Regions from separate parts of the Undibacterium sp. Tian12W genome, predicted to be linked through region 1. Evidence: predicted binding sites of a transcription regulator. Region 1 holds the regulator's gene; each other region holds the start of a gene.
The links. Region 1 encodes sigma-54, which starts transcription at its own class of promoters, with help from an activator protein. Its sites were predicted from a motif close to TGGCANGNAANCTGCTTT; they were not measured.
Positions count from the first base shown of each region.

Region 2: ACO0LI_RS03605 (TorF family putative porin) is a predicted target of sigma-54. The motif match lies at 4,906-4,923, and genes of this name have one in related genera.
Region 3: nirB (nitrite reductase large subunit NirB) is a predicted target of sigma-54. The motif match lies at 4,155-4,172, and genes of this name have one in related genera.
Region 4: ACO0LI_RS25575 (ammonium transporter) is a predicted target of sigma-54. The motif match lies at 5,554-5,571, and genes of this name have one in related genera.

Region 1 covers NZ_JBMPPK010000015.1:9,752-17,928, forward strand. The annotation lists gene ACO0LI_RS19095 (SIR2 family protein) at 1-1,197, opposite strand, end outside; gene hpf (ribosome hibernation-promoting factor, HPF/YfiA family) at 1,626-1,973, opposite strand; gene ACO0LI_RS19105 (RNA polymerase factor sigma-54) at 2,081-3,571, opposite strand; gene lptB (LPS export ABC transporter ATP-binding protein) at 3,583-4,338, opposite strand; gene ACO0LI_RS19115 (LptA/OstA family protein) at 4,340-4,903, opposite strand; gene lptC (LPS export ABC transporter periplasmic protein LptC) at 4,924-5,568, opposite strand; gene ACO0LI_RS19125 (KdsC family phosphatase) at 5,565-6,098, opposite strand; gene ACO0LI_RS19130 (KpsF/GutQ family sugar-phosphate isomerase) at 6,098-7,138, opposite strand; gene ACO0LI_RS19135 (monovalent cation:proton antiporter-2 (CPA2) family protein) at 7,252-8,177, shown strand, end outside.
Region 2 covers NZ_JBMPPK010000002.1:345,430-353,606, reverse strand. The annotation lists gene ACO0LI_RS03625 (hypothetical protein) at 1-264, shown strand, start outside; gene ACO0LI_RS03620 (tetratricopeptide repeat protein) at 458-1,738, shown strand; gene ACO0LI_RS03615 (ammonium transporter) at 2,030-3,622, opposite strand; gene ACO0LI_RS03610 (P-II family nitrogen regulator) at 3,643-3,981, opposite strand; gene ACO0LI_RS03605 (TorF family putative porin) at 3,996-4,754, opposite strand; gene ACO0LI_RS03600 (accessory factor UbiK family protein) at 5,201-5,443, shown strand; gene ACO0LI_RS03595 (YifB family Mg chelatase-like AAA ATPase) at 5,470-6,993, shown strand; gene ACO0LI_RS03590 (DUF2076 family protein) at 7,074-7,835, shown strand; gene ACO0LI_RS03585 (DUF1800 domain-containing protein) at 8,057-8,177, shown strand, end outside.
Region 3 covers NZ_JBMPPK010000003.1:265,008-273,184, reverse strand. The annotation lists gene ACO0LI_RS05230 (molybdopterin-dependent oxidoreductase) at 1-1,262, opposite strand, end outside; gene nirD (nitrite reductase small subunit NirD) at 1,326-1,670, opposite strand; gene nirB (nitrite reductase large subunit NirB) at 1,695-4,124, opposite strand; gene ACO0LI_RS05215 (nitrate/nitrite transporter) at 4,496-5,710, shown strand; gene ACO0LI_RS05210 (protein kinase domain-containing protein) at 5,730-7,442, shown strand; gene ACO0LI_RS05205 (putative bifunctional diguanylate cyclase/phosphodiesterase) at 7,567-8,177, shown strand, end outside.
Region 4 covers NZ_JBMPPK010000024.1:54,885-63,061, forward strand. The annotation lists gene yiaA (inner membrane protein YiaA) at 1-49, opposite strand, end outside; gene ACO0LI_RS25545 (peptidylprolyl isomerase) at 287-1,243, shown strand; gene ACO0LI_RS25550 (hypothetical protein) at 1,308-1,706, opposite strand; gene ACO0LI_RS25555 (aldo/keto reductase) at 1,823-2,866, opposite strand; gene ACO0LI_RS25560 (quinone-dependent dihydroorotate dehydrogenase) at 2,882-3,928, opposite strand; gene ACO0LI_RS25565 (arginyltransferase) at 3,990-4,721, opposite strand; gene aat (leucyl/phenylalanyl-tRNA--protein transferase) at 4,718-5,434, opposite strand; gene ACO0LI_RS25575 (ammonium transporter) at 5,622-6,824, shown strand; gene ACO0LI_RS25580 (NUDIX hydrolase) at 6,903-7,472, opposite strand; tRNA gene ACO0LI_RS25585 (tRNA-Met) at 7,602-7,678, shown strand; gene ACO0LI_RS25590 (methyl-accepting chemotaxis protein) at 7,772-8,177, opposite strand, start outside.

The DNA.
Region 1 (8,177 bases):
AACTACAGACGATTCGTCGAACGGTTCTGAAAGACAGATTTCATGAAGCTTGTCCGCCAATCTCGCTGCGGCTTGCTGAAGCGCATATGATTTTCCTGCGCCTGGTAATCCAACAAGAATGGCGCGTTCTGGCCCCTCAGCTAAAAATTTGTCAACTGCGTAGTGGTCAAATTTGTTCGATTGCTGGTAAAAATTGCTGTGTCTCTTAGTACTAAGCTCTGTATGCACTCGGATTTCGAACTCAGGAATTACCTTTGGTGCACGTGACAATCGCGCTGCGTGACGTGCCAATGAAAGAACTTGGTCTGGGGAGCACGCGTCATTGCATGTATCATTTAGGCTTGGAGCTGAGGCCGTTGATTCAGGCCTAGAAAGCGAGTCAAGAAGATCGAGCAGACGGGTATGCTCTTTCGTCCCGTTCTGATTAATTGTTGTTGTGTAATTAACGAGGTGGATGCCATAGTTACGTCTCCAGTAGTCAGTTTCCGCCTCAGTCAAGTCGGCCATAATGGCATAGTGGTCACGAGTGCCACCTTTGTAAGTATTCGCAAGTAGATCCCGGACGTAAAGAAAATCTGGATCTCGCAAACCAAACCCAAGGTAAACAACTGGTCGACTTGCTAGCAGTATTTTCAAAGATTCTAATGCATTCTGTCGTTCTCCTTGAGGAAGTAATTGTCGATACTGCTCGCGCGTCAGAATTATGCTGTCACTGTCTGCCGCATCACCGTGAGGCTTAAAGACAAAGTCAATGGCGCGAGCGTGGATAATTTCGGCGGTTTCAGTCAGATGTCGATTCGTTATTGGTGGACGGAAAAATCGATCTGGTTGCCATTGCCGGAGAGCTTCTTCAATGAGATTATCGTAGTTCGTTGTGACAAAGCAGCGGGTTCTCAAAGCTACAATTTTTCTGTGAATATCATGCGGTCTAGCGACGCCATATCGACATGTGGCCCGAATAAAGTCGCCAATCTGCTGCTTCGTTAATTTATCAAACCCGTAGCTTGCAGCTTGTAATAGGTCACCACGGCCAACCTCCGCACGAACAAGCTCGGCGTTGGCACCTACTGATTCGACAAATTTCGCAAGTTCTTCAATTAGTCCTGACCAAGATGGAAGCCCTGACCATAATGATATTCCAGACCCAATGAATAAGACTGTATCTTCTTGAGTGAGAATTTGTTTCAGCTTATCCATAAAACTTTCCATTTTGTGATTGAACATTTACTGAATTTGAACAGTTAACCTTACAATACAGTGAATGAATACTATCTTCAATACTCGGAAAGTGCAGCTAAGTACCACGATTGTTGAAGCAACTAATCACAGACATAATACGTGCGCACATTACTTGAAGCTTTTTGCCCCGGCTTGTATCGACAGGGGACAAACGTTTTAGTCAAAGTACGTCATTTAACGAGCGACATGGCATGCCGCGAACGCCACTGGATTCCAGCTAATAGCACGCTGGAATGACGTTAATATGTATGCGGATTGTCTCAGAGTAATTCAGTTACTGATTGATGTAAATTGTTAACCTCAAAACCATTCACCCAACAAAAAGGACGCCTTCTAGCGTCCTTGTTTTGGATGTCCACAACCCTGTCAGGGTAAGGACTGGGGTCTTATGAAGCCGATGCCGGATCAGGTATGTGCTTGATGGCGTCGTGCTGATGGTCTTGCATTTTATCTTTATGCTTGATGACCTGGCGATCAAGTTTATCTACCAGTGCATCGATTGCTGCATACAGATCATGCGCCAGGCTTTCAACGTGAATATCTTTACCGCTGATATGCAAATTGATGTCGGCTTTGTGTCGTTTTTCCTTTTCCCGGAGCTTGTCCACCGTCAGGATGACGGCGATATCAATGACCTGGTCGAAATGCCGCCTGATACGTTCTAGTTTGGTATGTACATATTCACGAATTGCAGGAGTTACTTCGACGTGATGTCCACTGATGGTGAGATTCATACTGTGCTCCTATAGTGATGTTGCTTGCTATAACGATACGCTCTCAGCATTTATTTGCCTTGAGCTAAATCATATATAGCAATTCAAACCGTGATTACAAGGACTGCTTACAAAGATTTACGCAAACTGACTGGGGGGATTTTGAGGGCTTCACGGTATTTGGCAACTGTCCGTCGGGCAATTACCATGCCCTGTTCACCCAGCATGTCTGCAATTTTGCTATCAGAGAGTGGGCTTTTCTGGTCTTCTGCTCCTATCAACTGCTTGATGAGTGCACGTATCGCGGTGGAAGATGCTTCACCCCCTGTTTCCGTCGCGACATGGCTGCCGAAAAAGTACTTCAACTCAAACATGCCATGTGGGGTCAACATGTATTTTTGGGTTGTTACACGTGAGATAGTGCTCTCGTGTAATCCTAGTGTATCAGCAATTTCGCGCAAAACAAGGGGGCGCATTGCAACAGCACCGTGCGTGAAAAAATTGCGTTGCCTTTCGACTATGGCTTGTGCAACGCGCAATATAGTCTCAAAACGTTGCCGCATATTCTTGATGAGCCAGCGGGCTTCCTGCAATTGCGCGCCCATGCCAGCCTCGCCACGGTTTTGCTTCATGATGTTGGCATACATGCTGCTTACCCGCAGCCTGGGCATGACATCCTGATTCAGCATGACTTGCCAGCCGTTGCCGGATTTTCTGACGATCACATCTGGTACGACATAGTCCGATTCATCGGCAGCAAAGGCCAGGCCAGGTCGTGGTTTGCACAGGCGGATAATGGTTTGTGCATCGCGCAAATCTTCGTCGTCGCAATCGAAGATTTTCTTGAGTTTGGTGAAATCTCTTTGTGCAAATAAAGCCAGTTGTGTTTCAACAATTTGCAATGCCAGCCTGCGTGTGACGAAAGCAACTTTTGGCAGACGCCTGATTTGCAAGGCCAGGCATTCAGACGGGCTGCGCGCACCGACACCTGCCGGATCAAAGCTTTGCAGCATGTTCAGCGCAAACGCCAGCTCTTCTGGTTCTACGCACAGTTCCAGTGGTAAACTGGCATGTATTTCATCTAATGTTTCGGTCAGGTAACCGTTATTGTCGAGCGCATCGATCATCAACTCGACCAGGGCACGGTCACGCGGTTCGCGCAGGTTAAGACGCATCTGTTCCTGCAAGTGCTCACGCAGGGTGATATGGGCTGCACCGAGCTGCGGGCGGCCATCTTCATCATCGCCAGATTTGCTGCCATGCTGTACATCATCAAAGCCCCAGTCTTCTTCGCTGGAAGTGGTGCTGTCATTGCTGATGACGGTTTCTGCATCTGCGGCAGTCGGTTCTGCTGACCTGTCACTGTCTTCTCTTGCTGCCGGTGCTTCCATGCCGGCATCTGCAGAAGTACTGCTGGTATTGATGGCACCATCGGCCAGCAGGCGTACGGCGTGATCGAGGGGATCATCGACACGTTCCAGCATGGGGTTATCGGTCAGCAGCGTCTCCAGCTCCTGATGCAATTCCAAAGTGGATAACTGCAATAATCGTATTGATTGCTGCAATTGCGGCGTTAAGGCCAGATGTTGTGAGGTACGTAGTTGCAGGCTTTGTTTCATGATGATTCCCGTCACATCCGGAAGTGTTCTCCGAGATAAACGCGACGTACAGATTCATTTTGTATGATGTCGTCAGGCTTGCCGCTGGCAAGTACCGCGCCCTGGTTGATGATATAGGCGTGATCGCAGATGCCCAGGGTTTCGCGTACATTATGATCGGTGATCAAGACACCTATGCCGCGTTCCTTGAGGAAGCGCACGATGCGTTGAATTTCGATGACGGCGATAGGATCAACACCGGCAAAGGGCTCATCGAGCAAGACAAAGCGTGGGTTGGTCGCGAGTGCGCGGGCAATTTCGACGCGGCGGCGTTCACCACCTGACAGTGACAAGGCCTGGCTTTCACGTATTTTTTCTATCTGCAAATCTGCCAGCAGGGCATTGAGCCTTTGCTCAATTTTCTTGGCACCGAGATATTTGCCTTCGCTGTCTTTTTGCAATTCGAGTACGGCACGGATATTGTCCTCTACCGTCAGCTTGCGAAATACCGAAGCTTCTTGCGGCAGGTAAGACAAACCCAGTACGGCGCGTTCATGGATAGGCAGTTGAGAAATATTCACGTCATCGATCGTGATATCCCCTGCGTCGGAAGGTACCAGGCCGACGATCATGTAAAACGAAGTGGTTTTGCCTGCGCCATTCGGGCCCAGCAAACCCACGACTTCGCCACTTTTCAATAGCAGTGAGACATCGCGCACGACCTGGCGCGCGCCATAGCGCTTTTGCAAGCCCTTGACAAGCAAGGTGCTGCTTGACTGTGCAGTCATCTTATTTAGCCTGTTTTTCTGGTTTTGGTTGCAAGGTGATGGTGATATTGCCTGAACCATCTACATGCTGGCCACTGGTCGAATTCGTGCCAACAAAAACATCATTCTTGCTGTCATAAGACAGGTATTCACCTTCCTGTTCCTGGGTGACGCGTTTGCCTTCGAGGTAGCGTACCTTGGCCTTGGAAATGAATTTGACGATTTCTGTACTCTGGTTGTATTCAGCACGGTCAGCTTCGCCATCTACCCACAGATCAGGGCCACCATCGCGTTTCTGGCGGAAGGTGACTTTGCGGCCACTGCCACCTGTCAGAACAACAAACTGATCGCCATTCGGGGCTTCGGTCACGACGGCACTCTCAGAAGTGACGGTCAGGGTGCCGCGCACCAGGGACACGCCCTTGGATAATCTGCTGACGCTGGCTTTGCCATCACTGATGCCATAACCTGCTTTGATGATGGTTTCTTTATTACTATCGGCTTTTTCTGCATTCGCAGAAACACAGGCCAGGCCCAGGCAGGCCAGGCTGATCAAGCGTGTGACGCTAAATGATGTTTTGATCATGTGCATATTCGCTTTCTTGCTTATTTATTCCCGGTTTTGGGGGCGGGTTCACGTTTCTTGAGTTGAATGTAAACCTTGCTCAGCAATTCCAGGCCTTGGGTTGAATTATTGGCAATCATGCCAGTTGCAGTTGAGTGCAGTTTGCCGGTCGTAATTGAAACCGGTTTGTCGGTTTTAACGATATCGTCATCCGGCAGGAGCAAAAGATAATCAGACTCCACACGCACGAATTGTGAACTCAGGCCCTCGGGCCTTTCCATGCTGACATTGTCATACAGATGAACCATGTCATGCTCGCGCTTGGGCGTGGTCAGCGATGATTTTTGCGATACCACGGCGAGTTCAGCACGCAGATGCAGCGGTGGTCTGTCCTTGTCAAAGCTGTTGATCTGCGGGTGCTTGATTTCTATATTGTCAGTCCGCGGCAAATGCACCAGGCTGTCACCAGTGATATGGTAATTGGCCTTGCCATTGTTCGATAACCGGATGAAATTGAATTTCTCGACATAGTAATCAGGCGCTGATCTGGCGGAAGTGCGGTTTTGCTCATCGTCGGCATGCCGGCGTATGACTTCCATGACCCAGATCGTGCCCATGGTGATCACGCCCAGCAGGATCACGGCCAGCCAGATGCGGAAGCGGTCTATGGTCATTTGGGGTTTCATGTCAGATATGCTTGTAAAGCCTGTTCATATTTGCCCTGGGCACGCAGGATGAAGTCGCAGACTTCGCGCGCAGCACCCTGGCCGCCACTGGCTCTGGTGATGTACTGAACACGTTGTTGTACTTCAGCATGGGCATTCGGTACGCTGGCTGCAAAGCCAACCCTGGTCAGTATCGGTAAATCAATCACGTCGTCACCGATAAAGCCGCAGTGTTCAGCAGGGATATCCAGCTTCGCCAGCAGGTCAAGAAATGCACTCTTCTTGTCATGGATACCCTGGCTGACATGGCTGATGCCAAGATCAGCCGCTCGCTTGCTGACGATGGCCGATTGCCGCGCACTGATGATGGCCGTGATAATGCCTGCCTGTTGCAAGAGCTTGATACCTTGCCCATCCAGCACATTAAAGCATTTCATCATTTCGCCGTCTGGCCCAAAGTACAGGCTGCCATCAGTCAGTATGCCATCGACATCAAAAATCATGAGCCGGACTTTGCTGGCTCTTTCTACAGAATCTACAGGATTATTCATCAGATCACCTTGGCCCTGGTCAGGTCATGGATATGCAAGGCACCCACCAGCTTGCCGCTGTCGTCAGCGACCAGCAACTGGTTGATGCGGTAAGTTTCCATGACTTCGACGGCTTCGACAGCCAATTGTTCCGGGCGTATGCGGCGCGGCGCGTGGTTCATGACATCGGCAATGCGCAACTGGGTGAAATCACGCGTGCCATCCATCAGGCGGCGCAAGTCACCATCGGTGAAGATGCCCAGCACCTGCTGCTGTTCATCCACTACGGCAGTCATCGCCATACCTTTTTTGGTAATTTCCAGCAGCGCAGTTTTCAGGCTGGTTTCTGGCCCCACCTGCGGGATGTCTCCATTGGTGCGCATGACATCCCTGACGTGCGTCAGCAGACGGCGACCGAGTGATCCACCAGGGTGGGAGCGGGCAAAGTCTTCTTCGCGAAAACCTCGTGCATCCAGCACCGCCACCGCCAGGGCATCACCGAGTGCCAGCGTGACTGTGGTGCTGGCCGTTGGTGCCAGGTTCAGCGGGCAGGCTTCTTTGTCTACATGCAGGTTCAAATGAATATCAGCCAGTTTGCCCAGACTGGATTCCGGGTTGCCGGTCATGGCAATCAGTTTTACACCCAGACGCTTGATGATAGGCAGGATAGACATCAACTCAGATGCTTCGCCAGAATAAGAGATGGCGATAAACACATCCTGCGGTGTCACCATGCCCAGGTCCCCATGGGCAGCCTCAGCCGGATGGACAAAAAACGATGGGGTGCCGGTGGAGGCAAAGGTCGACGCAATCTTGCGCGCAATATGACCAGACTTGCCTATGCCAGAAACCACGACCCTACCGTGGCATGCCAACAACATGCTGACTGCCTGTGCGAATCCGGCAGCATCGCCATTGCCCAGGCGTTTTTGCAGGGCAAGCAGGGCGTCAGCCTCGATTTGCAGGGTCTCGCGAGCCAGTTTCAGGGCGCGTTGCGCTGCGACAGCCGGGTCTGTCGGTGCTTGTTGTTTAAAAGTTAAAGGTGCATTCAGTTCATTCATGCCAGAAGTATAAACGAAATCCTCAAAGCAAAAACTTTGCCAGTTGTAACGTAATGAATTATGTTTGCCCAAAAGCAGGATAGCAAGGCGATAAATCGGCAATAATAGGCGACATGACAGGACTGGACACCACACTTTTATTGCTGGCTGCTGCCGTATTGGGCGTGGTCGCATTCCGTATGCTGCAACTACCGCCCATGCTGGGTTATCTGGTGGTTGGCATCTTCATAGGCCCGCACGGTTTTGGCATGGCAGAAGACAGTGCCGTGACCCATGAACTGGCCGAATTTGGCGTGGTCTTCCTGATGTTTTCGATAGGACTGGAGTTCTCGCTGTCCAAACTCATGGCCATGCGCAAGGCGGTATTTGGCCTCGGGATGGCGCAGGTACTGGTCACTATACTGACCAGCATGGTATTTGGCTGGGTAGCCAGCCGCTTTTTACCAGGCATGTTCCAGATCAGTTGGGAAGCCTCATTCGCCCTTGGCGGCGCATTGGCGATGTCCTCAACCGCCATCGTCTCGAAAATGCTGACGGAAAGGCTGGAGCTGGAAAGCCTGCATGGCAGGCAGATTATCAGCGTGCTGCTGTTCCAGGATCTGGCCGTGGTGCCGCTGCTGATCCTCGTGCCTGCGCTGGCATCAAAATCCCCTGATCTTGGTAAAACCCTGGCGCTGGCGAGTGGCAAGGCGGTGGTGGTGCTGGTCTTGCTGCTGGTGGTGGGGCAAAAACTCATGCGCGCCTGGTTCCACATCGTGGTCAAGCGGCGCTCGCAAGAGTTGTTCATGTTGAATCTCTTGTTCATTACCCTGGGCGCTGCCTGGCTGACCGAGAAAGCCGGTTTGTCGATGGCGCTGGGTGCCTTCGTCGCTGGCATGCTGATTTCTGAAACTGAATACCGCCATCAGGTGGAAGAAGATATCAAGCCATTCCGCGATGTCTTGCTCGGGCTGTTCTTTATTACCGTCGGCATGTTGCTCAATGTGCGGCTGGTATATGAGCAATTCTGGCTGGTGCTGTTGCTGCTGACCGGGCCTGT
Region 2 (8,177 bases), on a different contig from region 1:
CAGACAAGCATCAGCCCCGAAAGCCCGATTGGCCTGGGCCTGAACCTGGAGTCTGTGCGCAAGTCAGCCATGGCCATGAAGCCCACAGAAATTGAACAGATACAGGCCAGCCACAGGCGGGGCGACAGTCTGGAAAAGCGGCTAGGCGAAGGCACCAGACGGGCAGAAAAGAAAGAATGCCTGAAGGCATATTCGGGCATAGGCATACTGGCTGTCATCCCGCTGGCAGTGAGCGCCGTTGTGGACACAGGCTGCAAATGGTAATGCTGGCAAGAGCTCGGCTATAATGCCGGATTCCGTACTGTGAAACGGGCTTGCATGGAACGGCCAGGGCATAAGCAGCGATGAAGGCCGGTACTACGCCTGTTGTCATTTGTATTATTGATGTGTTTTGATTGATTGTTGCGTGGTGTTTTTGCATTATTGCAATAATTTTCATTTTTTATCTGGATCATTCATGAAAAAAACTTCTTACCTGTTCGCCGCCATGATGCTGGCAGCACTTGGCTCTGGCTTCTCTCCCGTGACTGTGAATGCCGTTCAGGCACAAGAAGCGGCTGATCCTGCGAAACAGCAGACAGTACGCCAGGAAATGGCCAAGCCACTTAATGAAATCCAGGACTTGCTGACCGCCAAGCAATATCCTCAGGCATTGGAAAAAATTAATGCCATGGATGCCTCTCTGGAAAAGAAAACGCCTTTCGAGCTGTTTACCATTAACCGTTTGCGCGCCGTGGTTGCATCCAGTATCAATGACTCTGCGCTGATGGCAAGCTCCTTCGAATATATGATTTCGACTGATTTTCTGAAAGATCCAGAAAAACAGCGTTTGATGGAAGCCATGGCAAGTACTCTGTTTGGTGAAAAGAAATATGCTGATTCCAGGGTATGGGGTAATCGCTTCCTGGTGAAAGCACCAGGCAATGAAGTCATGATCTATCTGATCGCCCGTTCCTATTATCTGGAAAACGACTTTGCCAATGTCGTCAAAGTCTTGAATACCCAAATAGCATTCGATGAAAACGCCAAACGCAATACCAGTTCTGACAACCTCAAGTTGCTGGCTCTTGCTTACCAACAGCTCAAGGAATGGGATAACTATGCCGTTGCGCTGGAACGCCTGGTTGCGCTGTACCCAACACCAGAATTCTGGACAGACCTGATTTACCGCGTTATGAAAAAACCTGGTTTTTCTGACCGCTTGCTGCTCGACTACTATCGTCTGCAATTCCTGAACGGCAAATTAGAAGATGCCACGGATTTTGTTGATATGGCAGAGTTGGCCTTGCTGGCAGGTTTGCCAGCAGAAGCCAAAACCGCGATTGAAGCAGGCTACGCAGCCAACGTGCTGGGCACCGGCAAGGAAGCGACCAAGCACAAGCAATTGCGCGACCGCGTCAACAAGCAAGCCGCTGACGATATCAAGAGCCTCGATGCTGGTGAAGCCGCTGCCAAAAATGCCAAGACCGGTATCGGCATGGTCAATATTGGTTACAACTACGTCATTAACGGCCAGTACGACAAAGGCCTGGGATTGATGGAACAAGGTATCGCCAAAGGTGGCTTGAAGTCTCCAGATGAAGCAAAACTGCATCTGGGTATGGCTTACCTGAGAGCAGGCAAACGCGACAAGGCTGTTGAAACACTGAAGTCGGTACAAGGCCGTGATGGCTCTGCTGACTTTGCACGTTTGTGGCTGCTGGTACCTGCCAATAAATTTGCACCTGAGGCAAAATAAGCTGACGGATATCTTCTCAGTTTACAAACCGTTTTAAGAAATACGCCACCTGCGGGTGGCGTATTTTTTTGACCAGTACTTGTGCAGATGTTCAGATGTAGACTCGCCGCCAGATAAAAAAAGGCTGTTTTGCGCAATGCAAAACAGCCTGTCAAATTCAGGACCGCAAGCTCTGATTACGGTACTGACGGTACACCTTTGGATACTCTTTACTGCCCCAGCCTGATCGAAGGATCAGATACAGGCTGGGCAAAACTTGTTACTCAGATAGCGTTCAAATCGACAACCGAATCAAGAGTGGTAGGCAGACTCACCATGGCTGGTGATGTCCAGACCTTCACGTTCTTCATCTTCCGGTACACGCAGGCCAACTACCAGATCAACCAGTTTGTAAGCCACGAAGGATACGACGCCTGACCAGATGATGGTCGTGCCGACTGCAGTCGCCTGTGTCATGACCTGACCGAAGATGTCGTATGGATCAGCCGACATTTTGTTGGTGATATAGTCAAATATGCCCTGGCCGCCAAGGGATGGTGCAGCAAACACACCAGTCAGCAACGCACCCAGGATACCCCCCACGCCATGCACACCAAAGACGTCGAGGGAATCATCTGCACCCAACAAACGCTTGAGGCCATTGACACCCCACAAGCAGACGATACCCGCCAGCAAGCCGATGACCAGGGCACCCATAGGGCCGACGAAACCGCAAGCTGGCGTAATCGCTACCAGACCGGCTACCGCACCGGATGCGCCACCCAGCATGGAAGGTTTGCCTTTGGACATCCATTCACCAAACACCCATGACACTGTTGCTGCAGCCGTTGCCAGCAAAGTATTGATGAAAGCCAGTGCTGCGACATCGCCCGCTTCCAGCGCGGAACCGGCATTGAAACCAAACCAGCCCACCCACAACAGCGACGCGCCTATCATCGTCATTGTCAGGGAATGAGGCGCCATGGATTCTTTACCATAGCCTACACGTTTGCCTATCAGGTAAGCACCGACCAGGCCAGCGACTGCGGCATTGATATGCACAACCGTACCACCAGCGAAGTCCAGCGCGGTTTTTTGTTGCAAGAAGCCGCCTTTGGCCAATTCAGTTGCCGCAGTAGCTGCATCCTTGATCGCGTCAGGGCCAGTCCAGAACCAGACCATGTGAGCAATAGGCAGGTAGCTGAACGTGAACCACAAGACGACGAACAACAGTACAGCAGTGAATTTTGCGCGTTCTGCAAAAGCACCGATGATCAGGCCGCAAGTGATCGCTGCAAAGGTCGCCTGGAAGGCTACATAAGCAAACTCAGGTATCACCACGCCTTTGCTGAATGTCGCTGCCGTAGCAAATGTTGCCTTGGCCGGGTCCCAGATACCTTTCAGGAACAGACGGTCAAACGAACCGATGAACCTGCCACCTTCAGTAAATGCCAGTGAATAACCATAGATACACCACAGAACAATAATCACGGCGAAGATCATGAAGACCTGCATCAGGACGGACAACATGTTCTTGGAACGGACCAGGCCGCCGTAGAAAAGTGCCAGGCCAGGTATGGTCATCAAAATAACCAGCAGGGTGGCAACCATCATCCAGGCAGTGTCGCCTTTATTTGGCGTTGGTGCAGGTGCGGCAGCACTGGCTGCCGCAGGGTCAGCCGCGGCTGCCGGGGCAGAAGCAGGCGCCACAACAGCAGTGGAAGCCGGGGCCGGGACGGGTGCCGCTGCAGGTGCAGAAGCGCTGGCCGACGCAGTAACCGAGGCAGCAGAAGCTGCCGCAGGTTCAGCTTTAGCTGACGCATCTTGCGCCGATGCGACAGAGGTGAAACCGACAGTGACCAGCAAAGCAGCCCCCGCCAGCATGTTCTTCAACAGTTTTTTCATGTGAACTCCCTGGTTAGCTATCAGAGTGCGTCGTTGCCGGTTTCACCGGTACGAATACGCACAACTTGTTGCAAGTCATAGACAAAAATCTTGCCGTCACCAATCTTGCCAGTGCGGGCTGCGGTTTCTATTGCTTCAATGGCGCGCTCAACAATCGCGTCATCTACAGCCGCTTCAATTTTTGTCTTGGGCAGGAAGTCGACCACATACTCTGCACCACGGTACAGTTCAGTGTGACCTTTCTGACGGCCAAAGCCTTTCACCTCAGTCACGGTAATGCCCTGTACACCAATGGTGGACAACGCTTCGCGGACTTCATCGAGTTTAAAAGGCTTGATAATTGCAGTAATCAGTTTCATGCTCGCCTCGAATATTAGAATGTTTTAACTGCAGACAATACCAGTGTCGTTTTGCCTGTGAATTTGCCTGCTGGCGTGACATACAGTTTTTTCTCTGCATTCGTGCCCAGCGCTGCAATACCAAAATTCACACCAAAAAACTCTTTATTCACACCAATTTTCCAATCGGAATAAGAATAGGCACCATTGTTCTTGATGGTCTGATGGCCAGCATGCAGGGCCAGCGTGTAACCTTCAGGCAGCTCAATGTTTGCACCCAGGTCCAGGTAACCACTGTTCTTGCTGTCGACAAAACCGAACAGATTGGTAACAGAGTGTGAATACTTGATATAGGCAGGGCCCATACCTACCTGGCCGTAGATTTCTGTTGTGTTGGCATCAGCAAAACCGGCAACCTTGTTCAGGCCATTGGATGGGTATACATAAGACAGAACACCAACGTCATAACTCACATCCTTGGTGATCTCGCCTTTTTTACCGGCATACAAATCCCATTCAAGATCGCCACCACCACCTGCGTCCTTGGTCCATTTGATCGTAGATAACCATGTACCGGCGTAAAAACCGCTGGGGTTGTGGACATAGTCAGCGCCACCCTGCAACGCAGGGTCAAGGCGTGATTGCGCAATCGCACGATAGCGGTACTCGCTGACGACGCCAATATTGAAGCTGACTTCATTGTCTGGCTTGGCTTCAGGCTTGGCATCTTCTGCATGGGCAAAACCACCAAAGAATGTTGTGGCTACAGCAGCGGCGATTACTAGTTTTTTCATTGCGCTTCCCCCTATTGATTAAGATTTGATTAGATTGAACCCTGGACAGAATCTGTGTTCAGCTCGTAGCAGCACGCATAGACACTTATGACCATTTGCGTACCCACTGCTTGCATCAGGCAAACTCTTAAATTCTTATTTCCCTTCTCTGTTAGCAGGAGTCGTGCCAACCAGGATCAGCCCATCATTGAATTGGAGACAAGGCACAGAACCCAGAGTGTATTAATATGCATACAGCCCGCTAAACCCTGAGCACAGCCTGATTTTTATATTGCGCTGCAATACCAGTAGCAGCTTGGGCAAGATGCGCTATCATTGCCACATAGGTAAATCTGCAAGCAAAAAAACAGCTTTGTGCACCAATTGCGGGCAAGAACAAATTCGCACAAAAAGTGGCAATGCCTAATTCGCACCAAAAATGTGCAATTACAAGATAGAGGGTAAAAATGGATAAGCAAAATTTCTTTAATGACATGCATGCCAAGATCAGCCAGGCAATCGAAAACTCGCCAGCCAAGGACATAGAAAAAAACGTCAAGGCCATGATGAGCCAGGGGTTTTCCAAGCTGGATCTGGTGACGCGCGAAGAATTTGATATCCAGGCACAAGTGCTGGCCAAGACCCGCGCCAAACTCGAAGCCCTGGAGGCACGCGTAGCCGCACTCGAAACACCGCAAAAAGCCGACTAAAAAAAGACAACTAAACCGCAGACCGCATGTCCCTAGCCGTACTCAAAAGCCGCGCCCTGAATGGCATGGATGCACCACAGGTGACTGTAGAAGTGCATCTGGCCAATGGCCTGCCCGCCTTCACTATCGTTGGCTTGCCCGAAACCGAAGTCAAGGAATCCAAGGACAGGGTCAGGGCCGCCCTGCAAAATGCCCGCTTTGAGTTCCCGAACAAGCGCATCACAGTGAATTTGGCACCGGCTGATTTGCCGAAGGAATCTGGCCGCTTTGATTTGCCTATCGCGCTGGGTATTCTGGCGGCATCCGGGCAAATCCCTGGAGATGCTCTGGAACAATATGAGTTTGCCGGAGAGTTATCACTGTCAGGCGAACTGCGGCCGATACGCGGCGCACTGGCAATGACGTTTGCGATATGCAAAAGCCAGCAACACTCGGCACAGGAACCCGCCTTTATCTTGCCACGCGCGAACGCGGATGAAGCGGCGCTGGTCAGCGATGCTGCGATTTACCCTGCAGATTCACTACTACAGGTATGCGCTCACTTCGCTGGGGTCGATGGTGAGCAAAGACTGGCACGTCACCGTCCAGCCTCCAGACCCAGTCGCCCCAAATATGCTGACTTTGCAGAGGTAAAAGGCCAGTTACAGGCCAAACGCGCACTGGAAGTAGCAGCAGCAGGCTCACATTCGGTACTCCTGATGGGGCCGCCAGGCACCGGCAAATCCATGCTGGCCGCCCGCTTCCCCGGCATTTTGCCGACCATGACCGATCAGGAAGCACTGGAATCAGCCGCAGTGCAATCCCTGACATCAGGCTTTTCCATAGAAAAATGGAAGGCGAGACCCTATAGGGCGCCCCATCACACAGCATCTGCCGTTGCATTGGTGGGTGGAGGTGGAACACCGCGTCCAGGAGAGATTTCTCTGGCTCACAGAGGCGTGCTCTTCCTTGACGAACTTCCGGAATTCGATAGAAAAGTGCTGGAAGTTTTACGTGAACCTCTGGAATCTGGTCACATTACCATCTCACGCGCGGCGCGTCAGGCTGATTTCCCGGCGCGCTTTCAATTGATAGCAGCCATGAACCCTTGTCCTTGCGGCTACTTCGGTCACAGCAATGGCAAGTGTCGTTGTACACCGGACATCATTGCCCGTTATCAGGACAGAATCTCCGGCCCGCTGCTGGACCGCATAGACATGCAAATACAAGTCGGCGCACTGCCGCATGCGGACTTGCTCAAGCAGGCCGATGGTGAGGCAAGTGCCAGTATCCATGCGCGGGTAGAAACTGCTTTTGACAGACAACAACAGCGCCAGGGCAAGGCGAATAATCTGTTATCGACCACAGAAATTGACCTGCACTGCCAACCGGATGAACAAGCTGGACAACTCTTGCGCAATGCCATGACCAAACTCAACTGGTCAGCCCGCGCCTATCACCGCGTATTAAAGGTCGCCCGCACGATAGCCGACCTGGCTGGTTCAGCCCATATCTCGACGCCGCATGTAGCTGAGGCGATACAGTACCGGCGTGCACTCCGGGATCAGTAAAGCTGGTCACGGCATTGAAATTACCATTGCCATGACCAGATAGGGGACAGCATTAATGTATCTCTCAACAGGAGTTGATCATGTCCCCGCAAGAAACCCAGGTTTTACAAAACTTTCTCGACCAATTGGTGAAAGTGCAAGACAGCAATAAAGATGCGCAGGCGCTGGCGATGATCAATGAGGCCGTCAGCAAGCAGCCAGATGCCCATTATCTGCTGGTACAGCGAGCCTTGTTGCTGGATCAGGCTTTGGCCAATGCCAATCAGCAAATTACCAGTCTGCAAACCCAGTTGCGTGAGTTACAGGCGCAAAGAAACCCGGCACCGGCAGGCAACTTCCTTGACCCCGCTACGACAGGCTGGGGCAATAGTGCCAGCAGCCGTGCCCAGCCTGCAAGCAGCTACAGCGTCAGCGGGCAGGCATTGCCACCGCCTCTCCCGGCAAGCTATATGAACGCGGCGGCACCAGTGGCGGCACCGGCATCAGGCTTTTTCGGTGGTGGCGCTGGCAATGTGCTGGGTACAGTTGCTGCCACTGCGGCAGGTGTCGCTGCGGGTGCCTTTCTATTCCAGGGCATAGGGCATTTGATGGGTGGCCAGCATCATGCGGCCAGTACTGACAATGCCGCCGCGCAACTCAACCAGGGTGGTGGTGATCTGATTCCCGGTTATTTTGATACAGGCAATACCAGCAATCCTGGCAATGCCAGTGACACCAATACCAATATCAATACCAATACTGACAGTACCGCCCATGCATCTCCTCTGGCTGATGCTGCTCCTGCAGAGTCTGCATTTGCGGATGACAATTATTTTGATGGTGATGGTCTGGATCTGGCCTGACACCTTATCCTCTGCCGGCTGATGAAAACCCACCTCATCAGCCCGGTTCGCCAGCAGGCTTGCTTTCCAAACAGGCAAGCCTGTTTGTTATCTTCCAGTTGACAGGCACGTATTTTTGTTACAGCGCGTTACGAAAATGTGGGTAAATATACATATACTGCGTATCACGGTTTATCGATTGATGCGTTATAGATGGATGTCAACGGAAAAGGCAGAGCGAAATGACGACCCGACTGAATTTGCAACATGCCCTGGCTGCCAGCATGCTGGTCTTGCTGAGTGCCTGTAGCACCACTTCCCAGCAACAGGCAACGGATAACAGCAAACTGCCGCCGGTAGGCA
Region 3 (8,177 bases), on a different contig from region 1:
TCGCGTATCAGGTTTTGCTCTGGCATGGATTGCGCGGGATTGGTGCAGACTATCCAGATGATCTTGATCTCCCCCTGCCGGACTGCTTCAAACATTTCTACTGCAGTTTTACCCGGTGTAGCGGGCACGTCGTCTACCCCCCAGTAGGCGGCAATTTCTGCGCGATGTTCAGCATTGGCAAGGTCGCGGTGACCCGACATCAAGTTGGCCATGCCGCCAACTTCACGCCCGCCCATGGCATTGGGCTGTCCAGTCAAGGAGAACGGCCCGGCACCTGGTTTGCCAATTTGATGGGTAGCCAGATGCAGATTGATGAGGGCAGCATTTTTTGCAGTACCGGCAGATGATTGATTCAGCCCCTGGCAATACAGCGACAGGCTAGCTTTGGATTGTCCAAAGCAGCGTGCTGCCTGCACCAAGTCAGCCTCCTTGATGCCGCAGGTCTTGGCGACAGCTGCTGGCGTGTAGTCACGCACGGTTTGCTTGAGTTCGGCAAAGCCCTCGGTATGTTCCTGGATATACGCCAGATCGATTAAATCTTCCCACAGGCACAGATGCAACATGCCGTTGAACAGGGCAACATCGGTACCTGGCAAGATAGGCAGGAACAAATCCGCTTCACGCGCAGTATCGGTACGACGTGGATCAGCAACAATCACTTTCAGGTTGGGATTTTTTTCCCTGGCCTGTTCCAGGCGGCGATATAAAATCGGATGTGCATAAGCCGTGTTGGAACCGACAATAAAAATGACTTCTGCGAGGTCTATGTCTTCATAGCAGGCAGGCGGTGCATCGGCACCCAGGGTCTGCTTGTAACCAGCAACCGCGCTTGACATGCACAGGCGTGAGTTGCTGTCTATATTATTGGTGCCTATCAAGCCCTTGGCGAGTTTGTTGAAGACATAATAGTCTTCCGTCAGCAACTGACCAGAAATATAAAATGCCACACTGTCAGGGCCATGCGTCTTGATGGTGTCAGCAAACTTGCCCGCCATACTGGCAATGACGGTATCCCAGTCACTGCGTTGACGTAACTCTTCACGCATTAGCGGATCACGCATTTCAGGATATAGCGCCCTGACCTGTTGCTGTATTTTTGCATCTGCAGACAGATGCAAAGTGCTGCCCTTGCTGCACAGGCGGCCAAAATTGGCGGGATGATCAGTATCACCGCGCACGCCAGTTACCTGCCCGCCTTCGCTTTCTATCACTACACCGCAACCAACGCCGCAATAACAACAGGTAGATTTGGTTTCAGTCATACATGCCTTTAAGTGCACGCTGCATCACATACTATGCATAGTATGTGATGCAGCGCATTTTTTCTATGCCTCTATTGCGAGTGTACGTAACTCATTTGCGTCCAGATAAACCTGGTCCGCATCCACCTTCAGGCTGAACTTCTGGGTACAGCCCTCATCCGGAGAAATCGCGCAACCTGTGGGCAATTCTATGTTCCAGTTATGCAAGGGGCAGGCTACTCTTTCGCCAAAGACTATACCTTGTGACAAAGGACCGCCTTTGTGCGGGCATTTATCCAGCAGAGCAAAGACCTTGTTTTCTGTATTCCTGAAGATGGCGACATCCGGCTTGGCCGCACGTGCAACCACGCGCGCACCCAGTACGGGGATATCTTCTACACGACAAATAACTTGCCATTCCTGACTCATGTTTTTTCCTCTCAAAAAATGGCGTTATGCTGGCAAGCGTTCAAACTGACGCGTATCGACCTGAGCTTTTTCTGGTTCATGCCATGGATCAGATTCACCTTCCAGTGCAAACAGCAAACGTTGATACAAGTCTTTGCGGCGCTCGTGGTCTTCCAATATGATTTTCTTCACATAATCAAGGCCGACACGGGCAAGGTAATGTACGGTACGTTCCAGGTACCAACCTTCTTCACGGTATAACTGCAAGAAGGCGCCGGTATATTCCATGACTTCTTCATGGGTTTTCAGCTTGACCAGGAATTGCGCGACTTCGGTTTTGATACCGCCATTGCCACCGACATAAATTTCCCAACCAGAATCAACGCCGATGACACCAACGTCCTTGATACCAGCCTCGGCACAATTACGCGGGCAACCTGACACAGCCAGCTTGACCTTGTGTGGCGAATACATGCGTGCCAGTTCACGCTCCAGTTGCTGCCCCATGAGGGTGGAGTTTTGCGTACCGAAACGGCACCATTCACTACCCACGCAAGTTTTTACGGTACGCAGACCCTTCGCATAAGCCAGGCCAGATGGCATGCCCAGGTCTTGCCATACGGCGCGCAAATCTTCTTTCTTCACACCCAGCAAGTCAATGCGCTGACCACCGGTGACCTTGACTGTTGGTATCTTGAATTTATCAACGACGTCAGCAATCCTGCGCAATTCACTGGCATTTGTTTCACCACCCCACATACGCGGGATGACGGAGTAAGTGCCGTCCTTCTGGATATTCGCATGCGAACGCTCATTGATGAAGCGTGATTGCGGATCATCCTTCGCTTCACGTGGCCATGTAGAAATCAAATAGTAGTTGATGGCCGGGCGGCAGCTGGAGCAACCGTTAGGTGTGCGCCATTCCATGAATTCCTGCACACCAGATACCGTCAATAGCTTGTTGGCCTTGATCGCATCGCGCACTTGCTGATGGCTATGATCAGTACAAGCACACATGGGTTTGACTTTAGAAGCAGTCGAATAATCACCACCGGCAGTGAACATGATGATCTGCTCTACCAACCCGGTACATGAACCGCAGGATGCCGATGCCTTGGTATGCTTGCGCACATCGTCGAGTGTGAACAGGCCTTTTTCCTTGATGGCCTTGACGATAGTGCCCTTGCAGACACCGTTACAGCCACAGACCTCGGCCTCATCCGGCATGGCAGTTGCCTTGGTGTGTCCTTCATGACCAACGTCACCGGTATTCGATTCGCCGAACATCAATGAGTCACGGATTTCTGAAATATTCTTGCCTTCGCGCAGCAGTTTGAAATACCAGCTGCCATCTACGGTATCGCCATATAAACAAGCACCAATCAGCTTGTCATCCTTGACCACGAGCTTCTTGTAAACACCACCTATGGGGTCAGACAAAATAATCTCTTCAGTATCTTTGCCCCCCATGAATTCACCGGCAGAAAACAGGTCTATGCCTGTCACTTTCAGCTTGGTAGATGTGACTGAACCCTGGTACCGGCCTATGCCAAAATTGGCCAGGTGATTGGCGCAGACCTTGGCCATTTCGAACAAAGGGGCAACCAGGCCATACACTGTGCCGCGATGATTGACGCATTCGCCAACAGAGTAAATGCGCGGGTCATAAGTCTGCATGGTGTCATTGACGATGATGCCGCGATTGCAGTACAACCCGGCAGATTCTGCCAGCGCAGTATTGGGGCGTATGCCAACTGCCATGACGATCAGTTGCGCAGGGATTTCCAGGCCGTCGGTAAAGCGTATGGCCTTGACGTGACCAGCGTCGTCACCGATGATGGCTTCAGTATTTTTTTCGAGCAGGAAGTTCAGGCCACGGTCTTCCAGAGATTTTTGCAGCATCTTGCCAGCAACAGGATCAAGCTGGCGTTCCATGAGCCAGCCTGGCAAATGCACGACAGACACGCTCATGCCGCGCATTTTCAAGCCATTGGCGGCTTCCAGGCCCAGCAGGCCTCCACCGATAACGACAGCATGCGTATGCTTTTCTGCCGCCTCTATCATGGTATTGGTGTCGTAGATGTCGCGGTAGGCAATCACGCCCTTGAGATCCTTGCCGGGAACCGGCAACATGAAAGGTGTAGAGCCAGTCGCCAGCAGCAGACGGTCGTATTCAGTCTGAGTGCCATCTTCGGCGATCACCAGACGGCGTGCCCTGTCTATCTTAACGATTTTTTTGCCCAGGTGCAGGGTGATATTATTTTCTTCATACCAATCCACATCATTGAGCATGATGTCTTTGATGGTTTGCTCGCCTGCCAATACAGGTGATAGCAGGATACGGTTGTAATTGGCATAAGGTTCTGCACCAAATACGGTAATGTCATACAGGTCGGGGGCGATCTTGATTAATTCTTCCAGGGTACGCACACCTGCCATACCATTCCCTACCATCACTAGCTTAAGTTTCTTCATGGCTGCTCCTTTGCTTGTCTCCCCAGACTCTAAGCAAGAGCAATGCCAGTTCGTTTTTATCAGAGGGAAAGCCAGGCTGTTTTTATAAGCCTGCACCAATTTAACTGCGCATTAATATGGTTTTCACCAAGAAAAACGGAGGATTCCTCGGTTGGCAGCAAAAGCAATGCCACTTCTTGAAGCATGCACCAAAAATCCTCGCGGCACTCATACAAAACTCAGCCATTCTGGTGCATTGCACCATTTAATTCAGAGCGCGCACAGTTTTTGCGCAGAAAGTTTTGTTTTTAATCATGGAATACGCGAATCACCTGCACATTTTGATGGCACGTCCCTTGCAAGTGGCATGCATGTTCACTATTGGAGCGATCATGCAAAAAACTTCCTTCTGGAAAGCCGGGCACACACCCACCTTATTGGCATCCTTCTTTTATTTCGACCTGAGTTTTATGGTCTGGGTATTGTTGGGGCCACTCGCCATCCAGATTTCCAAGGACCTGGGCCTGACTGCAGCACAAAAAGGCCTGGTCGTCGCCACCCCCTTATTGGCTGGTGCCTTGCTACGCATCGTCATGGGCGTGCTGGTCGATCATTTAAAACCCAAGAAAGCAGGATTGATAGGCCAGATCGTCGTGCTGATAGGCTTGTGCTGGGCATGGCTGGGTAATTTGCACACTTATGAACAACTACTGTTCCTCGGCGTGATCCTGGGCGTCGCAGGTTCTGCCTTTGCCGTGGCATTGCCGCTGGCATCGCGCTGGTATCCGCCTGAACATCAGGGCACTGCCTTGGGGATAGCGGGTGCAGGCAATTCTGGCACTGCCTTTGCCGCCTTGTTTGCACCAGCACTTGCCATCGCCTTTGGCTGGCAAAACGTGTTTGGCCTGGCACTGATACCCTTATTCATCGCTTTGGCGGTTTACCTGATTTTCGCCAAGGATGCACCGGGCGACGCGCCTAGCAAATCCCTGACTGAATACCTGGCCGTACTGAAAGACAAAGACGCGTGGTGGTTCATGTTCTTTTACAGCGTCACCTTTGGTGGCTTCTCTGGCCTGGCATCTTCCCTGACGATTTATTTCAATACGCAATATGGTTTAACGCCAATCACAGCCGGTTACTTCACTGCTGCCTGCGTGTTTGCCGGTTCTCTGGTGCGCCCTATGGGTGGCCGTATTGCTGACCGCATAGGTGGCATCAAAACCCTGTCTGTCATGTACACCGTTGCTTCTGCCTTCCTGTTCATTGCGTCCATCGGTTTGCAATCTGCTACCGCTGCGGTATGTATATTCGTGGTTGCCATGCTGGCTCTGGGTACGGGGAATGGTGCAGTATTCCAGCTGGTTCCTCAGCGCTTTCGTAAAGAGATGGGTGTCATGACTGGCCTGGTAGGCATGGCTGGTGGCATAGGCGGTTTTTATCTGGCGGCCAGCATGGGTTATTCACGGCAGATCACCGGCAGTTATCAAATAGGCTTGTCGATTTTCGCCAGCCTCGCCATCATCGCCTTGCTGGGTTTATCATTGGTCAAGAAACGCTGGCGCACGACCTGGGGCTCTGCCGCCATGACTACTGCAAAAATCTGAATACACAAAATACACAAACATGCCACTGACAGTCAGCACAGGACATCACAGCGTCGCTGGCATACGCCCGCGTAATGAAGACTTTGTCGGCATGGTCACGCCAGGCGAACCCGAGCTGTCCTGCAAGGGAATGGTATTGGCAGTAGCCGACGGCGTCTCTGGCAATGAAGGCGGGCGCGAAGCGGCTGAATATGTAGTACGTGGCCTGCTGACCGATTACTATGCCACGCCTGACACCTGGGAAGTAACAACAGCACTCGACAAGGTGCTGGTCGCCATGAATAGCTGGGTGCAGCAGCAAGGCTCAGTCCGCCGTGAGCTGGCAGGCATGGCCACCACCATGACCTCACTGGTCTTGCGCGGACGCATGTATTACAGCGCCCATGTAGGCGATACCCGCTGTTACCTGTTGCGTGACGGTGCCTTGCAAAAACTCACCCAGGACCATGTCTGGGACAGACCGGAGATGCAGCATGTGCTGACCCGCGCCATAGGCCTCGATAATCACCTCGTCATCGATCATGGCATGGGTGAGTTGCGTGTCAATGATGTCTTTTTGCTGGCTTGTGATGGCATCTGGGCCAGTCTCACAGAATATGATCTGACAGATTTTTTGAAGCAAGTCAGCACAGGCAAGCTGAGCAGTGAGGCTGCCTGCGAATCTTTATGCGCAGCCGCACTGAAAGCGGGGTCGCAAGACAACTGCAGTGCCGTGATTGCACGTATAGACAGCTTGCCAGAAGGTGAGTTGCGCGATGCCATCAGCGAGTTGCACGCCCTGCCTGTACCACCACGCATGAAGCCCGGCCAAACCCTTGATGGCTATGCGATAGAAGAAGTCATGCATACCTCGCTGACGACGATACTGTACCGCGTCAGCGATACCACTCATCACCGCCAACTGGTGTTAAAAACCCTGCATCCCGACAAGGCCAATGATGCACAGGAGCGCTCAGCCTTTGCGCATGAAGCATGGCTGGCCAAGCGCGTGGTAGCGCGCTTCTTTCCCCAGGTGATCACGCCCGATCAAAGAAACTACCTGTACTATCTCTCAACCTGGCATGCTGGTGCATCCCTGCAACAAAGGCTGGAAGCCGGGCAGCATTTCACGATACCAGAAGCAGTCGCTTATGGTGGCAAGCTGGTACGCGCCATCGGTGCGCTGCACAGGCGCAGCATCTTGCACAGGGATATCAAGCCCGCCAATGTCCATCTGGGGGACGATGACGAAATCCGCATTCTTGACCTTGGTGTCGCGCAATCCGGCTTTGACAGCCAGGATGGCCAGGGCAATGCCAGCCACAGCATGGCAGGCACGCCTTCATTTTTAGCGCCGGAACAGTTCCAGGGCGCAGCACCATCCCGCGCCACTGATCTGTATGCCACTGGCGTCACACTTTACTATTTGCTGACACGCCACTACCCCTATGGCGAAATCGAACCTTTCCAGCGCCCCAAGTTTGCTGAGCCTGCGTCGCCGGGGCGCTACCGTCCCGACTTGCCACACTGGCTTGAAAATGTCTTGCTCAAAGCCGTGGCACGTGACGAAGCTGAACGCTTTGAAACTGCAGAAGAATTTTTACTGGCACTGGAACGCGGTGCCGCCCATCCCCTGCCCGCCCCGCAAGCCAAACCCCTGGCACAACGCGACCCGCTGGCCACCTGGCGCATGCTGGCAGTATTGTCCATCGTCGCCAATGTGCTGATGTTGTATATACTGATCGCCCGTTGATCCCTGCACAATAGTATTGCCCTCGCTGTTAATAGTGCATTAACATAAGCCTGTAGTAGCAGGCGCTTGTGTGCCGGCAACTTTTTACCAGACTAAGACTCAAGACTATATTGCGGCCATATTTATGTCGAACAGCTTTCATCGCCTGATCCAGCTCCTGCGCTTGCGCCGTATAGGCATGCGGCTGGCATTGAGCTATGCTTTGCTGCTAATACTGTTCAGTATCGTCTTGCTGTTGCCAATTTCACAAATTCGCAATATGACTGCGCGCAATGATCAATTTGCCCGCAAAGAGGTGCAAAGTCTCTTGTATGTGCAAGAACTCAGTGTAGCGACAGAAAACGTCGGCAGAGCATTATTGCAATTCCTGACAGTTCCTTATGAACAACGGGTACCTGAATACAGTATTGTTGATGAAAAAAATCGCCGCATAGACCAGCTCATCAGCGATCTTGAGGCCAGCCTCAGTGACGACGAGCAATTAAACAGCCTCAAACTACTCAAGCAAAAGCGCGCAATCTATCAGCAGCATTATCTTGATACTGTCAATCAGCTCGAAGATGAAGGGCAGGATGCTGCCAAAAACAGCTTTAGTACGCGTGTCAAACCGGCGCTCGATGCGTTGTTGGAACAGTCCAAAACATTCCTCAAGCGGGAGCAGGAATTAATCCTGGCCCATCAGGCAGAAGCGCAAATGGAACTGGAAAAGACCGGCACCATGGTCGCCATGCTGTC
Region 4 (8,177 bases), on a different contig from region 1:
ATGATGCGCCCACAAATGCACCGGTAGGTGCGTGAAGTTGAGGTTTCAAACAAGGACTCCTTGAAATAAAAGATTGAATCAGGTTTTACCGGATTCGCCGGAATTTTGCAATATTACAATGAGAAGAGCCAGGAAATAGCATATTTGGCCCAAATAATAAGCCAAGTAGCCAGCTAGATATATTTGGGGTATATGGACAAAATTAATTCATTCGCGTAAGGTCACCCCTTCTTGCCTGAGCGGCAATGGTCTTCTGTTTCTTTGTGCACTTTACCGGAGTCGAATAATGTCTTTACGTTTTGTTGCTGTGCCCGCTGGAAAATCCTTGATAACTTGCCTGGTCGCAGGCCTGTGTTTGTCTGCTACCGTACAAGCTGCACCAGCTAAAGCCAAGAACCCGCCTGTCAAGGCAGTGCAGGCATCCAAACTGAATCTTGGCGATATCCTTAAAGATTCCAAGGCCACTGACTGGAGGCCGCTTGATCCTGAAAATACGCTGTACCTGAATCTGGACAAAGGCCGTGTCGTCATTGAGCTGGCACCCAATTTTGCCCCCAATCATGCACAAAATATCAAGGCACTGGTACACGAGGGTTATTTTGATGGTTTGGCTATCGTACGTTCACAAGAGAACTATGTCGCGCAATGGGCAGACCCGGATGAGAAGCGTGAAGTTAAAACTGCCAAACGCAAGCTTGAAGGTGAGTTCACCGTCAAATACCCAGCCAATTTACCGTTTACGCAATTACCTGATGTTGATGGCTATGCGCCGCAAGCGGGTCATGCAAACAGTTTTCCGGCGGGGCGTGATCCCAGGACCGGCACAGCCTGGCTGGCACATTGTTATGCCAGTGTAGGCGTTGCCCGTGGCACTGATGCGAACAGCGGCAACGGCACATCTTTGTACGTGGTGACCGGGCATGCGCCAAGACAGCTGGATAGAAATATCACGGTAGTTGGTCGTGTTGTGCAAGGCATGGAATTACTGACGACCTTGCCACGTGGTACAGGGCCCTTGGGATTTTATGAAAAAGCCGAAGAGCGCACGCCCATTAAGAGTATGAAAATAGCTGCCGATGTGCCCGAGTCTGAACGCAGCAAACTGGAAATCATCCGCACTGATACTGCAACTTTCAAATCAATTATCGATGCGCAAAGAAATCGTGGCGGTGACTGGTATAAGGTGCCGGCAGGGTATATCGACCTGTGTAATGTGCCGCTGCCAGTCAGGCCGCAAAAGTAATCAAACGCCTGAAGTATGTGACGCCCTGTTCAGGCGTCACATGTGCTTGCTCTAACAGAAATGATTAATAGCTCGAGCTGTCCATGCCCGATACTGGGCAAGAATTACCTATGTCAACACTGCAAGCAATAATGGCCGCTGAAGTGGCACTGTTTATATCTTGCGCTAGTGTTACGGGGTTATTGCTACTGGTAATGAATTCCTGACCGGGTGAATTCACTGAAAGCCATGGCCAGGCTGGGTCAATAATTCCCTTATTAATGCTGCGTTGATTAAAGCCGCTTCTGATGATGATAGTCAGATACAAAGAAAAGATAAATACAAAAATACCCAGTGCTATATAAGGAAATGTGTGTGAGGGTGAGACATTAGGTAAGAGCTTGTGCAGAAAAATGACCAGCAGAGCAGCTATGGCAAAAAAGCAGACGAAGGACTTGAAAATATTAATACGCAATTGGGACATCTTGGTTCTCCGGTAAAAGGATCAATAGGCATTTGTTGCAATTGCGCTTGTATTTTATGCCAGTTGAAAACTTCCTGCCGGAGGCATCATTTTATTGATGTACCATCGCAATAACATTACTGCCCGGGGTTGTTCAGCTCTTCATGAATGCGATTGATGCCCTGCAGGAGGGCATCACTGAGTTGCACTTCCAGCGCATCAATATTCTCTTTTAACTGTGTCAGGTTTGTTGCGCCTATGATGGTGCTGGCGACAAAGCTGCGCGAATAACACCAGGCAAGAGCCAGTTGTGCTGGCGTCAAGCCGTGTTCACGTGCCAGAGCGGCATAACGTTTGCTGGCTTCAAATACGCTGGCACGCATGTAGCGCGGGCTCCACGTTGGCGGAAATATTGTCAGGCGGCCATGGGCTTTGGCATCGTCAGTATATTTGGCTGTCAATTGCCCGAATGCCAGAGGGCTATACGCCAGCAAGCCGACATTTTCACGGAAGCAGGTTTCATCCAGGCCCTGTTCAAATGCACGGTTCACCAGGTTGTAGGCATTTTGTATGCTGGCGATATTCGCCGTGCCTTGCAATTCTGCCTGCTTGATAAATTCACTGACACCCCAGGATGTTTCATTCGATACGCCAAAAGCGCGTATCTTGCCTTCCTTGACGAGGGCATTCAATACTGCCACTGTTTCAGCTATATCTGTACAGGGTCTTTCCATTGCTGGATCAAATTGTTTTTGCCCAAAGATGGGGGCATTGCGGCTGGGCCAGTGCAATTGGTACAGATCGATGTAGTCTGTTTGCAGGCGTTGCAAACTGGTCTCAATGGCGGCACGAATATTCTTTTCATTCAAATCATTTTCACCATTGCGTATCCAGCCCATGCCGCGTGAGGGGCCAGCTACTTTGGTCGCCAGCACGATCTCATTACGCTTGCCAGATTTTTTGATCCAGCTACCGATGTATTGCTCAGTCTTGCCCTGTGTCGCCGCACGTGGCATGACCGGGTACATCTCTGCCGTATCAATAAAGTTGATGCCACGCTCCAGCGCATAATCTAACTGTTCGTGCGCTTCTGCTTCAGTGTTTTGCTCGCCAAAAGTCATGGTGCCCAGGCAGATGGTGGTTACATTCAGCTGGCTATTGCCAAGTAAAATTTTCTTCATGATGATAGGAGTAAATTATTTATGTCCGCGCAAGGCATCTGCGCAGTCTTTGACCAATGCGGGGCCTTGATAAATCAGGCCAGAATACACTTGTACCAGCGCCGCACCTGCCTGCATTTTAGCCACGGCGTCGGCACCAGAAAAAATCCCGCCCACGCCGATGATGGGGATTTCATTACCCAGTTCTGCTTTAAGGGCGCGGATCACGCGGTTGGATAATTCAAACACGGGTTTGCCAGACAGGCCACCCGTTTCTTCTGCATGTGGCAAGCCTTGCACCGCATCGCGGGTAATGGTGGTATTGGTCGCAATGACACCGTCTATCTTGTGACGTAACAAGGCTTCACCTATGGTCTTGATTTGCTCTGCATCGATATCTGGAGCGATCTTCAGGGCAACTGGCACATAGCGTTTATGTTCATCCGCCAGTTTTTGCTGCGCTTCCTTCAGTTGCGACAGCAAGGCATCCAGCTCAGTCGCTCCTTGCAACTGCCGCAGGTTCTTGGTGTTTGGGGAAGAGATATTCACTGTCACATAACTGGCATAGGGATACACCTTGGCCAGGCAATGCAGATAATCTTCTGCCGCACGTTCTATCGGTGTATCGGCATTCTTGCCTATGTTGAGGCCAAGCACGCCTTGTTTGTCCTGGTAAAAACGCGAAGCCTGTACGTTTTTGACAAAGGCATCGACACCACCATTGTTAAAACCCATGCGGTTGATAATCGCATCTGCCTGCGGCAGGCGGAACATGCGTGGCTTGGGATTACCCGCTTGCGCACGCGGTGTGACTGTGCCAATTTCTATGGAACCAAAACCGATTGCCGCCAGGCCATCAATATACGCACCGTCCTTGTCCAGGCCAGCAGCAAGACCCACGGGATTGGGAAAACGCACACCCATGACAGTGCGCGCATCTTCTGCAGGTTTATTGCCCAGCAAGCCACCCAGGCCAAGTTTATTGGCACGCTGCAGCGCAGGTAAGGTCAGGTGATGGGCATTTTCCGGATCCATGGCAAACAGGGCAGGGCGGATCAGGGAGTAAAGAAGTTTTGCAGACATGTAAATAGGTGGGAAAGAAAAGTTAAAAATAAAATTTGAGAGACAAACAGAAAGGAGAGCTTCACAGTTCCCGCAAAGTCTGCCAGCGCCCCTGCATCAAGGCATCAAGGGGGCGGAAATTGGTTTTGTAAGCCATCTTGGGGCTGGCAGCGATCCAGTAACCCAGATAAACATAGGGCAGCTTCAATAAGCGCGTTTGCTCTATCTGCCACAAGACATTGTAGGTGCCGTAGGATGCAGTCGCATCATCCGGGTCATAAAAGGTATACACGGACGACAAGCCATCTGTGAGCACATCAATGATGCTGACCATGCGCAGGATATTGTTGTCATCCCTGAATTCAACCAGGCGTGTATTTACCCGGCTTTGCAGCAAAAATTGCGCATATTGGTCACGGCTGTCATTGTCCATGCCGCCGCCAGAGTGGCGCGCACCCTGATAGCGCTGGTAGAGCTCATAGTGTTCATGCACATAACTGAGGCTGCTGACGCGTGCATGCAGATTGCCATGTTTTTTCCAGGCGCGGCGCTGGCTGCGGTTGGTTTCAAACTCATTGACGCGTACGCGCACTGGTGTACAGGCCTGGCAGTTATCGCAATGCGGCCGGTAAATAAAAATGCCGCTACGGCGAAAGCCACTCTTCACCAGCTCTGAATATGCATCCGCATTAATCAGATGCGCAGGCGTGGCCACCTGTGAACGCGCCTGCAAGCCTTCCAGATAACTGCAAGGGTAGGGCGCTGTCGCATAAAACTGTATGCTGGCGAAGGGGAGTTCGTTAAGCTGGGTCACGGGCTGATCTTGTTGACTATGGTCCAATTGCTAATCGCTGGCAAGGCACTGGCATGTTCTACCCAGCGCAAAAACTCGGCTCTGCTAATCGCTTTTGCGCCCAGAGATGCCAAATGTGCCGTCTCTTGCTGGCAGTCTAACATTTTCACCCCATGTTCACGCAAGAAAAATACCAGGTGTGCCAAGGCTATTTTTGATGCATCCGTGACTCTGGCAAACATGGATTCGCCATAAAACATGCGGCCTATGCAAACGCCATAGGCACCACCGACCAGTTCACCATCCAGCCATACCTCGGTCGAATGGGCATATCCCAGCTTGTGCAAGTCACAATAACCAGCAACGATGTCGTCAGAAATCCAGGTGCCATGCTCTTCACCGCGCGGCGCGGCACAAGCCCGCATGACATCTTCAAAGGCAGTATCAAAGCGCACCTCCCAGCGCGGGTCTTTGCTGATCTGGCGCAAGCGCTTCTTCAGACTTGCGGATAGTTTGAAATCCTCCACCTGCAAGACCATGCGGGGATCGGTGGACCACCACAAAATAGGTTGCCCATCAGAAAACCAGGGAAAGATGCCATTTCTATAAGCATATAGCAAGCGTCCTGCTGACAGGTCGGCACCCGCTGCCAGCAAGCCTGCCGCACCGTCTTTTTCAGTAAGTGCGTTGCTGGGATGAGGGAAGGGGCTATCAGTTTCCAGCCAGGGGATCACGCAGCCCCCAATATTGCTTGCACCAAAAAAACGCCATTTTTCAGTGCGCCAAACTTGGCCATCAAATAATCAGTTTCTAAAAATCGCATTAAATCAATCACTTATCGTTTGCACCAAATTGGAATGCATTTTGCTTTATCAGTGTATCTTTAATTCAAACTTGCACTTAAATTGGGAGATATTTTGCATGAATGCACAAAATAGCAGCGCGGACGCCTTGTTTATCTTGCTTGGCGCAATCATGATTTTAGCAATGCATGCGGGTTTTGCGTTTTTAGAATTGGGTACTGTGCGCAAGAAAAACCAGGTCAATGCCCTTGTCAAGATACTGGTTGATTTTGCCGTATCGACCATCGCCTACTTTTTTGTCGGTTACACCATTGCTTACGGCGTGCAGTTTTATTCTGGTGCCGAAGTGCTGGTCGCCAAAAACGGCTTTGAAATGGTCAAGTTCTTTTTCTTGCTGACCTTTGCCGCCGCCATTCCCGCCATTATCTCAGGCGGCATTGCCGAGCGGGCAAAATTTCACCCGCAACTGATCGCGACAGCCTTGCTGGTCGGTGTGTTATATCCTTTCTTTGAAGGCATAGCCTGGAACCAGCGTTTTGGCATACAGGCTTGGTTAAAAGCAGCTTTCTCTGAAGAATTCCATGACTTTGCCGGTTCTGTGGTTGTGCATGCCTTTGGTGGCTGGGTGGCCTTGCCTGCAGTATTGTTACTGGGTGCACGCCGTGGCCGCTATATGAAGAATGGCGCAATTGCCGCCCACCCACCATCGAGCATCCCTTTTCTGGCCTTGGGTGCGTGGATACTCACTGTGGGCTGGTTTGGTTTCAATGTCATGAGTGCACAAACCATGGAAAAGATGAATGGCCTGGTTGCCATGAATTCTCTCATGGCCATGGTGGGCGGTACGCTGGTCGCTTTCATCCTCGGCAAGAATGACCCTGGCTTCGTCTACAACGGCCCTCTGGCGGGTCTGGTGGCAGTTTGTGCCGGTTCTGACCTTATGCATCCGCTGGGCGCACTGTTTACTGGTGGCATGGCTGGCGCCATTTTTGTCTGGATGTTCACCTGGACGCAAAACAAATGGAAAGTCGATGATGTACTCGGTGTCTGGCCCCTGCATGGGCTATGCGGTGCCTGGGGTGGTATTGCTGCTGGTATCTTTGGCTTAAAGTCTCTGGGTGGTCTTGGCGGCGTCAGCTTCATGTCGCAATTGCTGGGCACCGTCATGGGTGTTGCGATTGCTTTCATCGGTGGCTATATCATCTACGCCAGTTTGAAAAAACTCGTAGGCATACGTCTTGATCCTGAAGAAGAATTTGAAGGTGCAGATTTGGCTATACACAAAATCTCATCGACTGCAGAACGCGAAACCAGTTGGTAATGACGAAAATAATGTCGAAAAAAATGGGCAAATTAAAATTTGCCCATTTTTTTTGATATTAGCCTGGCCAATGTTATTTCAGCCATCCCGCATGGGCTTGAAAATATCATGCTCATGCGTCCGGAAGCGCCCACCATTTTTTACTTTCGCCAGATCTTCAAAGAAAAACTTCAGTGTATGGCCTATGGTAGGGAAGGCGATGTCATCCCAGGGAATTTGCTCTTCAGAGAATAGCGCCACTTCCAGGCTCTCGACCCCGGCGGCGTAATTCAGATCCAGCAAGGTGGCGCGATAAAATAAATGCACCTGATGTACATGTGGCACATTCAAGATAGAAAACAGCTCATGTAATTTGATATTGGCACCAGCTTCTTCCTCGGTCTCACGTTGTGCAGCCTGTGCCGTTGTCTCATTATTTTCCATGAAGCCGGCAGGCAGGGTCCAGAAGCCCAGACGCGGTTCTATGGCTCGCTTGCATAATAATATCCTGGTGACACCATCTTCTTCCCAAGCAGGAATAGAACCTACGACCATCTTTGGGTTTTGATAATGGATAGTGCCACAAGCCGGGCAAACAAAACGCTCGCGGGTATCATCAACAGGAATTTGCAAGACCACCGGGGACGCGCATTCAGAGCAGAATTTCATGGGCAAAAAAGAGTCAAAATTGGCGAATCTGCAGAGTGTAACACCTGTCCGTAAAAGCGCGGCAAAAGTCCATGTCCTATAAAAGAATTGCGCTGAGCAGCAAAATCATGTATAGTTTCATTCTTCAGACGCGGGGTGGAGCAGTCTGGCAGCTCGTCGGGCTCATAACCCGAAGGTCGTAGGTTCAAATCCTGCCCCCGCAACCAAGTATTCAAGTCCTTGATCAGAAATGATCAAGGACTTTTTGCTTTTCTGCGTTCTTCTTTTTTCGCTTCTTCTCCCATCGTTCTCTCCGATGCTTATTTCTCTCTTGCTGACGCAGATATCTGTAGCGGAATGACTTGTCGTGCATTCGTTTGCCTTGCGGCTTTTGGGTGTTCGGAAATATTGTGTAATCTGGCGGCGGTGGCAGGTGTGTTGTCGTCGGTTTTGAATACGCTGACGACATCGGCTTGTCTTCTTGCCTGATCCTGCAGGGATTCGGCGGCGGCGGCTATTTCTTCTACGAGGGCAGAGTTTTGCTGGGTGGTATTGTCCAGTTCCACAATGGCCCGGTTGATTTGTTCTATGCCGGCAGTCTGTTCTGCGCTGGCGGAGCTTATTTCTGCAATGATATGGGTTACATGTCTGACGCTGCTGACAACTTCACTCATGGTTAGCCCGGCTTCATCAACAAGCTGGGTTCCTGCATTGACCTTTTCTACA